DNA from 2 places in the Nonomuraea recticatena genome. Region 1 is predicted to be linked to the other one. Evidence: predicted binding sites of a transcription regulator. Region 1 holds the regulator's gene; the other holds the start of a gene.
What was found. The regulator HspR, encoded in region 1, represses chaperone genes until heat shock. The targets are predictions, from matches to a motif close to ANTTGAGTCNNNNNGACTCAANT.
Positions count from the first base shown of each region.

Region 2: lon (endopeptidase La) is a predicted target of HspR. The motif match lies at 4,588-4,610, and genes of this name have one in related genera.

Region 1 covers NZ_BAAATE010000005.1:290,032-297,065, reverse strand. Annotated here, with positions in the region: gene ABFX50_RS12970 (helicase HerA domain-containing protein) at 1-1,115, shown strand, start outside; gene clpB (ATP-dependent chaperone ClpB) at 1,150-3,717, opposite strand; gene ABFX50_RS12960 (heat shock protein transcriptional repressor HspR) at 3,722-4,072, opposite strand; gene dnaJ (molecular chaperone DnaJ) at 4,077-5,261, opposite strand; gene grpE (nucleotide exchange factor GrpE) at 5,287-5,871, opposite strand; gene dnaK (molecular chaperone DnaK) at 5,874-7,034, opposite strand, start outside.
Region 2 covers NZ_BAAATE010000011.1:39,763-46,796, reverse strand. Annotated here, with positions in the region: gene ABFX50_RS21995 (GlxA family transcriptional regulator) at 1-603, opposite strand, end outside; gene ABFX50_RS21990 (pyridoxal phosphate-dependent decarboxylase family protein) at 689-2,134, shown strand; gene lon (endopeptidase La) at 2,217-4,574, opposite strand; gene ABFX50_RS21980 (sensor histidine kinase) at 4,742-5,971, shown strand; gene ABFX50_RS21975 (response regulator) at 5,968-6,621, shown strand; gene ABFX50_RS21970 (TetR/AcrR family transcriptional regulator) at 6,641-7,034, opposite strand, start outside.

The DNA.
Region 1 (7,034 bases):
TGATCCGCAGGTTGGTCGAGGAGTGCGCGCTGCAGGGCGTCTCCTCGATCGTCCTCGACCCGAACAACGACCTGTCCAGGCTGGGCACGCCCTGGCCCGAGGCTCCGTCCACCTGGGAGGAGGGCGACAGGGAGCGGGCCGAGGAGTACCTGGCCGGCACCGACGTCGTGGTCTGGACGCCGGGCAGGCAGGCGGGCCGTCCTCTCGCCTTCCAGCCGCTGCCCGACCTCGGCGCTCTCGTGGACGATCCCGACGAGTTCGGCCAGGCCCTGGACGCCGCCGTGGCCGCGCTCGCGCCGAAGGCCAAGATCGACGGCGCGACCGCCAAGGCGCTGCAGTCCCAGGCGGTGCTCCGGGAGGCGGCCAGGCACCACGCCAGGCGCGGTGGCACGGGGCTGGGCGGGTTGATCGCGCTGCTGTCGGACCTGCCCGACGGCGTCAGCGACCTGGCCAACGCCGTCAAGCTGGCCGCCGACGTCGCGCAGAATCTGCGAGCCGCCGCGATCATGGATCCGCTGTTCGGCGGGAGCGGCACGCCGGTGGACCCCGGCGTGCTGCTCACGCCCGAGCCTGGGCGAAGGGCCAGAGTGTCGGTGATCAACCTGGCGGGGCTGCCCTCCGAGGAGCAGCGGCAGAGCTTCGTCAACCAGCTCCAGCTCGGCCTGTTCTCCTGGATCAGGCGCCACCCCGCGGGGGACAGGCCGCTCGGCGGGCTCCTGGTCATGGACGAGGCGCAGACGTTCGCTCCCAACGGCAGGAACACCGCCGCCACGGCGAGCACGCTGATGCTCGCCTCCCAGGCCAGGAAGTACGGCCTGGGCCTGGTCTTCGCCACCCAGGCGCCGAAGGGCCTGCACAACCACATCCCGGGCAACGCGGCCACGCAGTTCTTCGGCCTGCTGAACGCCCCGGTCCAGATCGCCGCGGCCACGGACATGGCCAGGGTCAAGGGCGGCCACGTGTCGGACATCGGACGGCTGAGGGCCGGCCAGTTCTACCTGGCGACCGAGGGGACGGGCCTGCACCAGATCAGGGTGCCGATGTGCCTCACCCACCACCCCGACTCCGCCCCCACCGCCGAAGAGGTGCTGGCCCTCGCCAACGGCAGACGCTGAAGCCCCGGACGGGAGCCCGGGGCCTCAGCGGGAGTCAGGCGCGGCCGACCGTCAGCTGGTCGTCGCCGAGGTCGACCAGAACGGTGTCGCCGTCGACCACCTCGCCCGACAGGACCGCCTTGGCGAGCTGGTCCCCGATGGCCGACTGCACCAGACGGCGCAGCGGGCGGGCGCCGTACATCGGGTCGTAGCCGGTGATCGCCAGCCAGTCGCGCGCGGCAGGGGTGACGTCGAGCGTCAGCCGCCGGTCGGCCAGGCGCTGGGCCAGCCGGTCCACCTGCAGATCGACGATCCTGGTCAGCTCCTCGGTTCCGAGGGCGTCGAAGAGGATGACGTCGTCGAGCCTGTTGAGGAACTCGGGCTTGAACGACGAGCGCACCGCCGCCATCACCGCGTCGCGCTTGGCGCCGTTCTCCAGCTTCGGGTCGACGAGATACTGCGAGCCGATGTTGGAGGTGAGGATCAGGATCGTGTTGCGGAAGTCGACCGTACGGCCCTGCCCGTCGGTCAGCCTGCCGTCGTCGAGCACCTGGAGCAGGATGTCGAAGACCTCGGGATGGGCCTTCTCGACCTCGTCGAGCAGCACGACGGTGTAGGGACGGCGCCGCACGGCCTCGGTGAGCTGGCCGCCCTCCTCGTAGCCGATGTAACCGGGAGGCGCGCCGACCAGACGGGCGACGCTGTGCTTCTCGGAGTACTCGGACATGTCGATGCGGGTCATCGCCCGCTCGTCGTCGAACAGGAACTCCGCCAGCGCCTTGGCCAGCTCGGTCTTGCCGACGCCGGTCGGCCCGAGGAACAGGAAGCTGCCCGTCGGCCTGTCGGGGTCGGAGATGCCGGCGCGGCTGCGCCGTACGGCGTCGGAGACCGCCTGGACGGCCTCGCGCTGACCGATGAGGCGCGTGCCCAGCTCCTCCTCCATGCGCAGCAGCTTGGCGGTCTCGGCCTCGAGCAGACGCCCCGCGGGGATGCCCGTCCACGAGGAGATGACCTCGGCGATGTCGTCGGAGCCGACCTCCTCCTTGACCATCTGCTGCTCGGGGGTCTCCTGGGCGGCGGCCTCGAGCTCCTTCTCCAGCCGCGGCACCTCGTCGTAGAGCAGCCTGGAGGCCTCGGCGTAGTTGCCGTCACGCTGGAAGCGCTCGGCCGACCCGCGCACCTCGTCGAGCTGCTTCTTCAGGTCGCCGACCCTGTTGAGGCCCGCCTTCTCCTTCTGCCACCTGGCCACGAGGGCGTTGAGCTCCTCCTGTCGGTCGGCCAGCTCGGCGCGCAGCCGCCCGAGACGCTGGACGGAGGCCTCGTCGGTCTCCTTGGCCAGCGCCAGCTCCTCCATCTTCATCCTGTCGACGTTGCGCTGGAGCTGGTCGATCTCGACGGGTCGCGAGTCGATCTCCATGCGCAGCCGCGAGGCGGCCTCGTCGACCAGGTCGATGGCCTTGTCGGGCAGGAAGCGGCTGGTGATGTAGCGGTCGGAGAGGGCCGCGGCGGCGACCAGCGCGCTGTCGGCGATCTGCACCTGGTGGTGGGCCTCGTAGCGGCCCTTCAGCCCGCGCAGGATCGCGATCGTGTCCTCGACCGAGGGCTCGCCCACGTAGACCTGCTGGAAGCGCCGCTCCAGCGCGGGGTCCTTCTCGATGCGCTCGCGGTACTCGTCGAGCGTGGTCGCGCCGATCATACGCAGCTCGCCGCGGGCCAGCATGGGCTTGAGCATGTTGCCCGCGTCCATCGCGCCCTCGGCGGCGCCCGCGCCGACCATGGTGTGCAGCTCGTCGATGAAGGTGACGATCTGCCCGTTGCTCTCCTTGATCTCGGAGAGCACGGCCTTGAGCCGCTCCTCGAACTCGCCGCGGTACTTGGCGCCCGCCACCATCGCGCTGAGGTCGAGGGAGATCAGCTTCTTGTTGCGCAGCGACTCGGGCACGTCGCCGGCCACGATGCGCTGGGCCAGGCCCTCGACGACGGCGGTCTTGCCCACGCCAGGCTCGCCGATCAGCACCGGGTTGTTCTTGGTACGGCGCGAGAGCACCTGCACCACGCGCCTGATCTCGGAGTCGCGCCCGATGACGGGGTCGAGCTTGCCGCTGCGGGCGTGCTCGGTCAGGTCGACGCCGTACTTCTCCAGCGCCTGGTAGGTGTCCTCGGGTGTCTCGCTGGTGACGCGGGCGTGCCCGCGCACCTGCTCGAAGGCGTCGAGCAGCGCCTGTGGCGTGGCCCCCGCGTCCTTCAGCAGGCTCGCCATCTCGCCGCCGTCGGTCGCGAGGCCGACCAGCAGGTGCTCGGTCGAGACGTACTCGTCCTCGAGCCGCTTGGCCCGCTGCGCGGCGGTGTTGATCACGGTGAGGAGCTGACGCGAACTGGACGGCGCGCTCACCGTGGCGCCCTGCGCCTTGGGCAGCCCGGCCAGCGTGGTCTCGACCTTCGCGCGCAGCGCCTTCCAGTCGGCTCCCACCGCTTCGAGCAGGGGCACGGCGGTGCCGCCGGTCTGGGAGAGGAGGGCGGAGAGCAGGTGCGCGGTCGCGATCTCGGGATTTCCCTCAGCGGCGGCCCGCCGCATCGCGACCGACAGCGCTTCCTGGCTCTTCTGGGTGAGCTTGTAGTCCATATGTTCAGGCCCCCGGTGGCAGCTCGTATCGGATCAGAGCTTTGACCATGGACATCTCGGCCCTGAGGCGGTGAACCTCCTCACGCAGCCTCAGCGCCTCGTTCTCCAGCTCAAGGATCCGCTTGATGCCGGCGAGGTTGATGCCCTCCTCCTGGGAGAGGCGCTGCACCTCGCGCAGCTGGATGATGTCTCGCATCGAGTAGAGGCGGCCGCGCCCCGCCGTACGGCCTGGGCACACCAGCCCGAGGCGGTCGTACTGCCTGAGGGTCTGCGGGTGCAGACCGGACAGCTGGGCGGCCACGGAGATGACGTAGACGGGTGTTTCATCGGAAAGGTTGAAGTAGTTGGCGTCCATCGGCCTACTCGCTTCTGGCCCGTTGGATGAGGTCGGCCCTCGGGTCCTCACTCGCGGTGGCGGTGCGGAACTCCGTGAGCAACTCGCGTGACTTGTCGTCGAGCTGCTTGGGGACGAGCACCTCCACCGTGGCGAGCAGGTCGCCCTTGGTGCCGTCCTTGCGCGCGGCCCCCCTGCCGCGAACCCTGAAGGTGCGGCCGTTGGGCGTGCCCGCGGGGATGCGCAGAGTGACGGGAAGGCCCTTGAGGACAGGAACCTTGATCTCCGCGCCGAGCGCCGCCTCGGTGAAGGTGACGGGCACGGTGATGGTCAGGTTGTCGCCCGACCGCCCGAACACCGCGTGCGGCTTCACATGGGTCTGGATGTAGAGGTCTCCCGCGGGACCGCCGTTCTCGCCAGGCGCTCCCTTGCCCTTGAGCTTGACCCGCTGGCCGTCGGCCACCCCCGCGGGGATGCGCGCCTGGATCGTGCGGGTGCTCTTGGCCCTGCCGCTTCCGTCGCAGACGGGGCAGGGGTCGTCGACGAGGAGACCGCGGCCCTTGCAGTCGCGGCACGGCTCGGAGAAGGCGAAGTTGCCCAGGTTGCGGCTGGCCGCGCCGGTGCCCTCACAGGTGGGGCAGACCCTCGGGGTCGTGCCCGCCTTGGCGCCCGTGCCGCTACAGGCCTTGCACGCCGACGACGTGGTCAGCCTGAGCGAGACGGTGTGACCCTCGACGGCCTCGGTGAAGGAGAGCGTGACCTCGGACTCGATGTCCTGGCCGCGCCTCGGCCTGGTCGTCGCGCCCGTGGTGCGGGCGCCCGCGCCGCCGCCTCTGTTGAACAGTCCCCCGAACAGGTCGCCGATGCGGTCGCTCGTGCTCCCGCCCTGCTGGCCCGTGCCGCCGAACAGGTCGCCGAAGTCGAAAGGAAACCCGCCGCTGCCGCCACCCGGCCTCGGCGCGCCCACGCCCGAGCCGAACAGCGTGCGCGCCTCGTCGTACTCCTTGCGCCGCTTGGAGTCGGAGAGCACGTCGTTGGCCTCGGAGATCTCCTTGAACCTGGCCTCCTTGGCGGCGTCACCCTGATTGGCGTCGGGGTGGTACTGCCTGGCCAGCTTCCGGTAGGCCTTCTTGATCTCGTCGGCGGTGGCGGTCTTGGGCACACCAAGGACGGCGTAGTAGTCCTTTTCCAAGTAGTCCTTGGTGCTCATCTATGCGTCCTTTCGGGGGATGTTCTTAGTCTTCGTCAGACGCGGCAGGGGCGTCCTCGGGCTCGGCCACCGCGACCCGTGCGGGACGCAGCACCCGATCGCCGATGCGGTAGCCGGGCTGCAGCACCTCGATGGCGGTCGGCTCGGTCACCTCCGAGGAGTAGCTGTGCATCAGCGCCTCGTGCACCGTCGGGTCGAAGGGGTCGCCCTTCTGCCCGAACGAGGTCAGCCCCAGCTTGGTGACCGCGGCCTCCAGCGACTCGGCGACCTTGGCGAAACCGCCGTTCAGCTCACCGTGGTCGCGGGCCCTGCCGATGTCGTCGAGGACCGGTAGCAGCTCGGAGAGGGCGCCTGCGACGGCCTGCTCGCGTACCGCGATCCTGTCCCGCTCGACCCGCCTGCGGTAGTTGGTGTACTCCGCCTGAAGGCGCTGGAGGTCGGCGGTGCGCTCGGCCAGCAGCTGAGCGTCACCACCCTCCGCCACGGGAGCAGCGGCCTTGGGCTGCTGCTCGTCCGCGGCGGACCTCGCCTGACCCGTCTCGGGGTCGATCTTGCGGTTGTCGCGGATCACTGGCTCCGTCTCGGGCCCGTTATCGCGCGGGTCAGACATCGTCACTGGTCCTTCTTGGGCTGGTCTTCGTCCACGATCTCGGCTTCGACGACGTCGTCGTCGCCGTCGGCCTTGGCCTGCGCGGTGGTGTCGTCACCCTCGGGGGCGGCGCCCGCCTGCTGGTTCTGGGCGTAGATCGCCGAGCCCATCTTCTGGCTGACGGTGGCGAGCTTCTCGGCCGAGTTGCGGATCGTGTCGGTGTCGGTGCCCTCCAGAGCCTTCTTCAGCTCCGCGAGCGCGTCGTTCACCTCAGTCTTGATCTCGCCGGGAACCTTGTCGTCGTTCTCGCGGAGGAACTTCTCCGTCTGGTAGGCGAGACCGTCCGCGTTGTTGCGGACCTCCGCCTCCTCACGGCGCTTCTTGTCCTCCTCGGCGTACGACTCGGCCTCGCGCATCATGCGCTCGATGTCGTCCTTCGGCAGCGCGGAGCCGCCGGTGATCGTCATCGTCTGTTCCTTGCCGGTGCCGAGGTCCTTGGCGGAGACGTTGACGATGCCGTTGGCGTCGATGTCGAAGGTGACCTCGATCTGCGGGATGCCGCGCGGAGCCGGGGCGATGCCCGTCAGCTCGAACGTGGCCAGCTTCTTGTTGTACGAAGCGATCTCGCGCTCGCCCTGGTAGACCTGGATCTGCACCGACGGCTGGTTGTCCTCGGCCGTGGTGAAGACCTCCGAGCGCTTGGTCGGGATCGTGGTGTTGCGCTCGATGATCTTGGTGAAGATGCCGCCCTTGGTCTCGATGCCCAGCGACAGCGGGGTCACGTCGAGCAGCAGGACGTCCTTGACCTCACCCTTGAGCACGCCCGCCTGCAGGGCGGCGCCGATGGCGACGACCTCGTCGGGGTTGACGCCCTTGTTGGGCTCCTTGCCGCCGGTGAGCTCCTTGACCAGCTCGGAGACGGCGGGCATACGGGTCGAGCCGCCGACGAGCACGACGTGCGCGATGTCGGAGACCTTGATGCCGGCGTCCTTGATGACCTGGTGGAACGGGCCCTTGGTCCGCTCGAGCAGGTCGGCCGTCAGGCGCTGGAACTCCGAACGGGTGAGCTTCTCGTCCAGGTGCAGCGGGCCCTCGGAGGAGGCCGTGATGTAGGGCAGGTTGATGTTGGTCTCGGACTGGCTGGACAGCTCGATCTTGGCCTTCTCCGCGGCCTCACGCAGGCG
Region 2 (7,034 bases), on a different contig from region 1:
GTACTGCGCCTGGTCGCCCTCCCGCTGCGGCGCGACGACCATCCTGCGGCCGACCTCCGCCGCCACGGCCGCGCCGAAGTCACGGCGGACGATGTGCAGGCACAGGTCGATGCCCGCCGCGGTGCCCGCGCTGGTGAGGACGTCGCCCTCGTCGACGAACAGGGCACGCGGATTGACCTCGACCCTCGGGTAGCGCCGCCGCAGTTCGTCGGCGTGCATCCAGTGCGTGGCGGCTTCACGGCCGTCGAGCAGGCCTGCGGCGGCCAGGATGAAGGCGCCCGAGCACACGGCGGCGATCCGCGCGCCTCTGTCGTGCGCCTCGACCAGCGCGCTCAGCAGCGCCTCGGGCGGGCGGTAGGAGGCGTCCGCGCAGGCGGGCACCACGACGAGGTCGGCCGAGCGCATCGCCTCCAGCCCGTGGGGCGCCCGCAACGACAGCCCGTTGAGCGACTTCTGCTCCTGGTCGGTGCTCTGGCAGAGCGCGAGGTCGTACCAGTCGGGGGTCAGGTCGCGGCGGTCCCTGCCGAAGACCTCACAGGGGACGGCGAGCTCGAACAGCGGGCACTCGTCCAGCACGGGGACGACCACGCGGATCCTGGCCATGCCGCCAATCTAGTGGCTCGAATCTTGTGGAACACGACATTTTCGCCACTGGTAGCCGGGAGGCCCGCCCGGCGACAGTGGTGTCATGAACCATGCGGGACCGCTCGACGTGGGCGAGGAAGAAGGGGCCAGGCTGCTGACGGCCGCCGTGGACCTGGTCGTACGGCACGCGAAGGAGGTGGCCGAGGGGCCGGTGGCGCCGCCGGAGCCCGGCACCGCGCGGCTGCGCGAATGGCTGGCCGGCCAGGACTTCGAGGTGGCGAGGCCATCCGCCGAAGCGCTGCCCGAGGTCATGGAGGCGCTGCGCCGCTGGGGAGTGCACACGACGCACCCCCGCTACTTCGGCCTGTTCAACCCCACCCCCACCTGGTGGGGCGTGGCGGGCGAGCTCGTCGCCGCCGGGGTCAATCCCCAGCTGGCCGCCTACAGCCACGCGCCCGCCGCCGTCGAGATGGAGCGGCACGTGCTGCGCTTCATGGCGGGAAGGCTCGGCCTGCCCGCCACCACGGAGGGCGCCTTCACGGTGGGCGGCGCCGAGGCCAACCTGACGGCGGTCGTCGTCGCCATGACCCGCCGGTTCGCCACCTATCCGAGATCGGGACTCTCCGGCCTGCCCGGGCGGCCCGTGCTGTACGCCTCCGCCGAGAGCCACCTGGCCTGGCTCAAGATCGCGCACATGACGGGGCTGGGCCGCGACGCCGTACGGCTGGTGCCCGCCGACGCGGCGCACCGCATGGACACGGCCAGGCTGCGCGAGATGCGCGCGGCCGACGTGGCTGCAGGCCTGCAGCCCTTCCTCCTGGTCGGTACGGCGGGCACGACGGCGGGAGGCGCGCTCGACCCGCTGCGCGAGCTGGCCGCCCTGGCGCGGGAGTGGAACCTGCACTTCCACGTCGACGCCGCGTGGGCGGGCGCGGTCGCGCTGTCCGACGCGCTGCGCCCGCTGCTGGCAGGGGTGGAGCTGGCCGACAGCGTCACGGTGGACGCGCACAAATGGCTGTCGGCGCCGATGGGCGCGGGCATGTTCCTCACCCCGCATCCGGCGGCTCTCTCGGAGAGCTTCCACGCGACGACCTCGTACATGCCCGCCGAGAGCGAGGACGCTCCCGACCCCTACGCCACCAGCGTGCAGTGGTCACGCCGCTTCGCCGGCCTGAAGGTCTTCCTGGCCCTCGCCGTGGCGGGCAGGCATGCCTACGCCGCGCAGCTCGAGCGGGACGTGCGGCTCGGAGAGGTGCTCGCGCGCCGTCTCGCCGAGGAGGGCTGGTCGCGCATCAACGACACCCCTCTGCCCGTCGTCTGCGTGACGGCTCCCGAGGCCGAGGCGGAAGGCCATGAGCGCAGCGCCGCCTGGCACGCCGCCGTCGCCGATCACGTGGTCAGGAGCGGCGCCGCGTGGCTCAGCACGGTCCGCCTCGCGGGCCGTCCCGCCATCCGCCTGTGCGTGACCAGCCATCGAACGGGCCCCGCCGACCTCGAGGCCGTGGTCAGCGCGCTCGCCGAGGCCCGCAAGAGGACGCGGACCGCCTGATCGAGGCCGTCGCACGTGAGGAAGCCGCCCCGCCGTACGGTGACGGCGGGGCGGCTCAGGGGCGACGGTCAGACGGCCGCGGTCACGCGGCGGCCGTCTGCGCCACCTTCGCGGGGGCGAGCGCGATGTCGAGGACCTCGCGCACGTCGCTCACCGCGTGGATGGTCAGCTCGTCGCGGACCTCCTTGGGCAGGTCGTCCAGGTCGGGCTCGTTGCGGGCGGGGATGAGCACGGTGGTGATGCCCGCCCTGTGCGCCGCCAGCAGCTTCTGCTTGACGCCGCCGATGGGCAGCACCCTGCCGGTGAGGGAGATCTCGCCGGTCATCGCCACGTCGTTGCGGACCAGCCGTCCCGACAGCAGCGAGGCCAGGGCCGTGGTGAGCGTGACACCCGCCGAGGGGCCGTCCTTGGGGACGGCGCCCGCGGGGAAGTGCACGTGCACCGAGCGGTCCTTCAGCGCGGTGACGGGCAGCTCCAGCTCCGCGCCGTGCGAGCGCAGGTAGGACAGCGCGATCCGCGCCGACTCCTTCATCACGTCGCCCAGCTGGCCGGTGAGGGTCAGCCCCGTCTCGCCCGTCTCGGGGTCGGCCAGCGACGCCTCGACGTACAGGACGTCTCCGCCCGCCCCGGTCACCGCGAGGCCGGTGGCCACGCCGGGCACCGAGGTGCGCTGCTTGGACTCGGGAAGCGACGCCTCGGGAACGAAGCGCGGCCTGCCCAGGTAGTCGACCAGGCTGTCCTCGCCGACGACGGACGGCAGCGCGTCCTTGGCCGTGACCTTGCGCAGGATCCTGGCGATCGAGCGCTCGAGGGAGCGCACGCCCGCCTCGCGGGTGTACTCGGCGGCCAGCTTGCGCAGCGCCGCCTCCTCCACCGTGACCTCCTCGGCGGTCAGGCCCGCCAGCTCCAGCTGCTTGGGCAGCAGGTGGTCGCGGGCGATGGCCACCTTCTCGTCCTCGGTGTAGCCGTCGAGGGTGACGACCTCCATGCGGTCGAGCAGCGGCCCCGGGATGGCCTCCAGGACGTTGGCCGTCGCGAGGAAGAGCACGTCCGACAGGTCGAGCTCGACCTCCAGGTAGTGGTCGCGGAAGGTGTGGTTCTGCGCGGGGTCGAGGACCTCGAGCAGGGCGGCCGTCGGGTCGCCCCGGTAGTCGGCGCCGACCTTGTCGATCTCGTCGAGCAGCACGACCGGGTTCATCGAGCCCGCCTCGCGGATCGCCCTGACGATGCGGCCGGACTGCGCGCCGACGTAGGTGCGCCGGTGTCCGCGGATCTCCGCCTCGTCGCGCACGCCGCCGAGGGCGACGCGGACGAACTTCCTGCCCATGGCGCGCGCCACGGACTCACCCAGCGACGTCTTGCCGACTCCGGGAGGGCCCGCCAGAGCGAGGACGGCGCCGCTGCGGCGGCCGCCCACCACGCCGAGGCCCTTGTCCTGGCGGCGCTTGCGCACGGCCAGGTACTCGATGACGCGGTCCTTCACGTCGTCGAGGCCGGTGTGGTCGGCGTCGAGCACCTCACGGGCGCCCGCGATGTCGTAGTTGTCGTCGCTCGTCTCGTTCCACGGGATGTCGAGGACGGTGTCGAGCCACGTGCGGATCCAGCCGGTCTCAGGCGACTGGTCGGAGGTCCGCTCCAGCTTGTCGACCTCCTTGAGCGCGGCCTCACGCACCTTCTCGGGGAGGTCGGCCGCCTCCACGCGGGCGCGGTAGTCCTCCTCCTCGGTCTCGGTGTCGCCGTTGAGCTCCTTGAGCTCCTTGCGGACCGCGGCCAGCTGCTGGCGCAGCAGGAACTCCCGCTGCTGCTTCTCCATGCCCTCCTGGACGTCCTTGCGGATCGTCTCGGCCACGTCCAGCTCGGCCAGGTGCTCACGCGACCACTCGACCAGCTTGGCCAGCCGGTCGGCGGGGTCGGGGGCCTCCAGCAGCTCCACCTTCTGCGCGGTGCTCAGCCAAGGGGTGTAGCCGGAGCTGTCGGCCAGCACGGAGGGGTCGTCGATCTGGTTGACCTGGTCGACCACCTGCCACGCGCCGCGCTTCTGCAAGATGGTGGTGGCCAGGGCCTTGTACTCCTTGGCCAGTTCCTGTGCCCGCTCGCCGACCTGGACGGGGTCGACCGTGAGCACCTCCACCCACAGGGCCGCGCCCGGGCCCGTCGTGCCCTTGCCGACCCTGGCCCTGTTGACGCCACGGACGACGGCGGCGGGCTCACCCCCTGGGAGCCTTCCGACCTGCTCCACCACGGCCTGGACGCCGACGGCGCCGTAACGGCCGTCGATCCTGGGAACGAGGAGCACCCGCGGCTTGTTGAGACCAGAAGCCTGAGCCGCGTCGATCGCAGCCCGGACCTCGGAGTCGGACAGGTCCAGAGGGACCACCATGCCCGGCAGGACCACCTCGTCGTCGAGTGGCAGGACCGGGAGGATCAAGCTCTCACTCATCTGAACTCCAAAGGGTTGAGTTATACCGACTCAATTAACGAGAGCCCTCCAATGTTCCCGAAGTTGCCGATGTTCGCTCACAGCGATCGTAATGATGTAAGTGATACCTCCGAGGGATCACTCTCAGGGTTGATGCGGGCCTGGTCAGAGCCTCGTAGGCTGTTGCGGTGATCTCGGCCGTCGTCCAGCCCTTCAGGCTCGCGCTCTTCAGGGGCGAGGCCGACCCCGCGTCCCCACGTTCGCGCAGGTTGCGCCCTGCGATGCCCAGGCCGCTGCGCGGCCTGCTGCCCTTCGACCACCTCGATCTGGTGCAGGTGGCCGATCTCCTGCTGGCCTGGGCGCTGTTCGGCACCGTCCTCAGCGACCTGACGAACCTGACCGAAGCCGCACCGCAGCCGATGTGGCTGCTCTGGCTGACCGCGACCGGCTTCTCGCTGCCTGTCGCGCTGCGCGACCGCTGGCCGCTGGCGGCATGGCGGCTGGCTCTCGCGCTCCTTCCTTCGGCGCTGTGGATGAGCCACCTGCTCGACGGAGCCCGCTCTTTCCTGATGCAGGGCGCCATCATGTGCCTGCTGGTCCTCTACTCCGTGGCCGTCAGGTGCGACAGACGGATCACGTCGGCGGTGTGGGCGATCTCGCTCGTGGCCGCGTGGTTCGTCCTCGGGGAGTCGGTGGTGCCTGCGGGCATCGCGCTGAGCGTGGTCGTCCTGTTCGGCTACAACGTCAGGGTGCGGCGCAGCGCCACCCTGAGCAGGGACACGGCCGTCGAGGAGCGCTCGGTCCTGGCCGAGAGGGCGCGCATAGCCCGCGAGCTGCACGACGTCGTCGCCCACCACCTGTCGGTGATCGCGATCCAGGCCGAGGCCGTACCGCTGGAGGCGGGGGGCGACCCCGCGCGCCTGGATGCGGGGCTCGCGCAGATCCGCGGGCTGTCACTGGAGGCGATCAAGGAGCTGCGCCAGGTGCTGGGCGTGCTGCGCGACGAGGACGGCCGCACCGACACCGCGCCCGCTCCCGGGCTCGACAGGATGGACGAGCTCGTGGCCAACGCCCGGACGGCGGGCCTGGCCGTCCTCGTGAAACGCTCCGGCGAGCTCGACGGGCTGCCGAAGGCCGTGGAGGTCTCGGCGTACAGGATCGTGCAGGAGTCCCTCAGCAACGCCATGCGCCACGCGCCGGGCTCGACCGTGGCCGTGGAGCTCGTCAGGGACGACCACTTGCGCATCCGGGTCACGAACGGCCCCGCGAGCAGGCCGGGCGGCCCGCGCGGCGCGGGGCACGGGCTGCTGGGCATGAGGGAGCGGGCCTCGCTGCTGGGCGGGTCGCTGGAGACGGGCCCCATGGAAGGGGGCGGGTTCGAGGTGAAAGCCGTGCTGCCGTTGGAGGGAGCGTCATGATCAGGGTGCTGATCGCCGACGACCAGGGCATGGTGCGCACCGGGTTCACCGTCTTCCTGAGCAGCCAGCCCGACATCGAGGTGGTCGGCGAGGCCGCCAACGGCGCCGAGGCGCTGGAAAGGGTCGCCGAGCTGGCGCCCGACGTGGTGCTGATGGACGTCAGGATGCCGGTCATGGACGGGCTGGAGGCCACCAGGCGGCTGATGGCCTCCGCCCGCACCAAGGTGCTCATCCTCACCACGTTCGACCTGGACGACTACGTCTACGAGGCGTTGCGGGCGGGCGCCAGCGGGTTCCTGCTGAAGGACGCCTCTGCCGCGCAGCTGGCCGAGGCGGTGCGGGTGGTGGCGGCGGGCGACGCGCTGATCGCGCCCGCCGTCACCAAGCGGCTGATCCACGAGTTCGCCAGGCTGGGCGGGCCGAGGGCGCCCACGGTGAAGCGGCTGGCCGAGCTGACCGAACGGGAGACCGAGGTGATGACGCTGATCGCGCAGGGACTGTCGAACCAGGAGATCGCCTCCAGGCTCGTGGTGGCGGAGCAGACGGTGAAGACGCACGTGGGCAGGGTGCTGACCAAGCTCGACCTGCGCGACAGGGCCCAGGCGATCGTCTACGCCTACGAGACGGGGCTGGTGCGCCCCGGCGAGTGAGCGAGGCGGCGCGACCTGATCAGGAGGCGCTGCCGAGCGCGCGGAGCACGAAGCCCGACACGATCTCCTCGGCCGCCTCCACGCTCACCCGCCCGCTGATCAGCGGCTCCCGCTCGGCTCCGATGACGGCCATGATCATGCGTGCGGTGGCCTCGACGTCCTGCAGGTGGAAGTCCGCCGAGGCGGCGCCGCTGTCGAGGATCTCGACCAGGATGCGCTGCATCGGCGCCACGTGGTCGGCCAGCTGCTGGTAGGCGTCGGGGCCGAGGGAGGCGCTGAGCCCCGCGGCGCCGGGATGCGGATGCGCCACGAGCCCGGCCAGTTGCAGCCTGACGAAGGCGCGCAGCCGCTCCGAGGGCGAGGCCGACGGCGGCAGCTGCGCGGTGTAGGCCTCGATGAAGTAGTGCGTCACG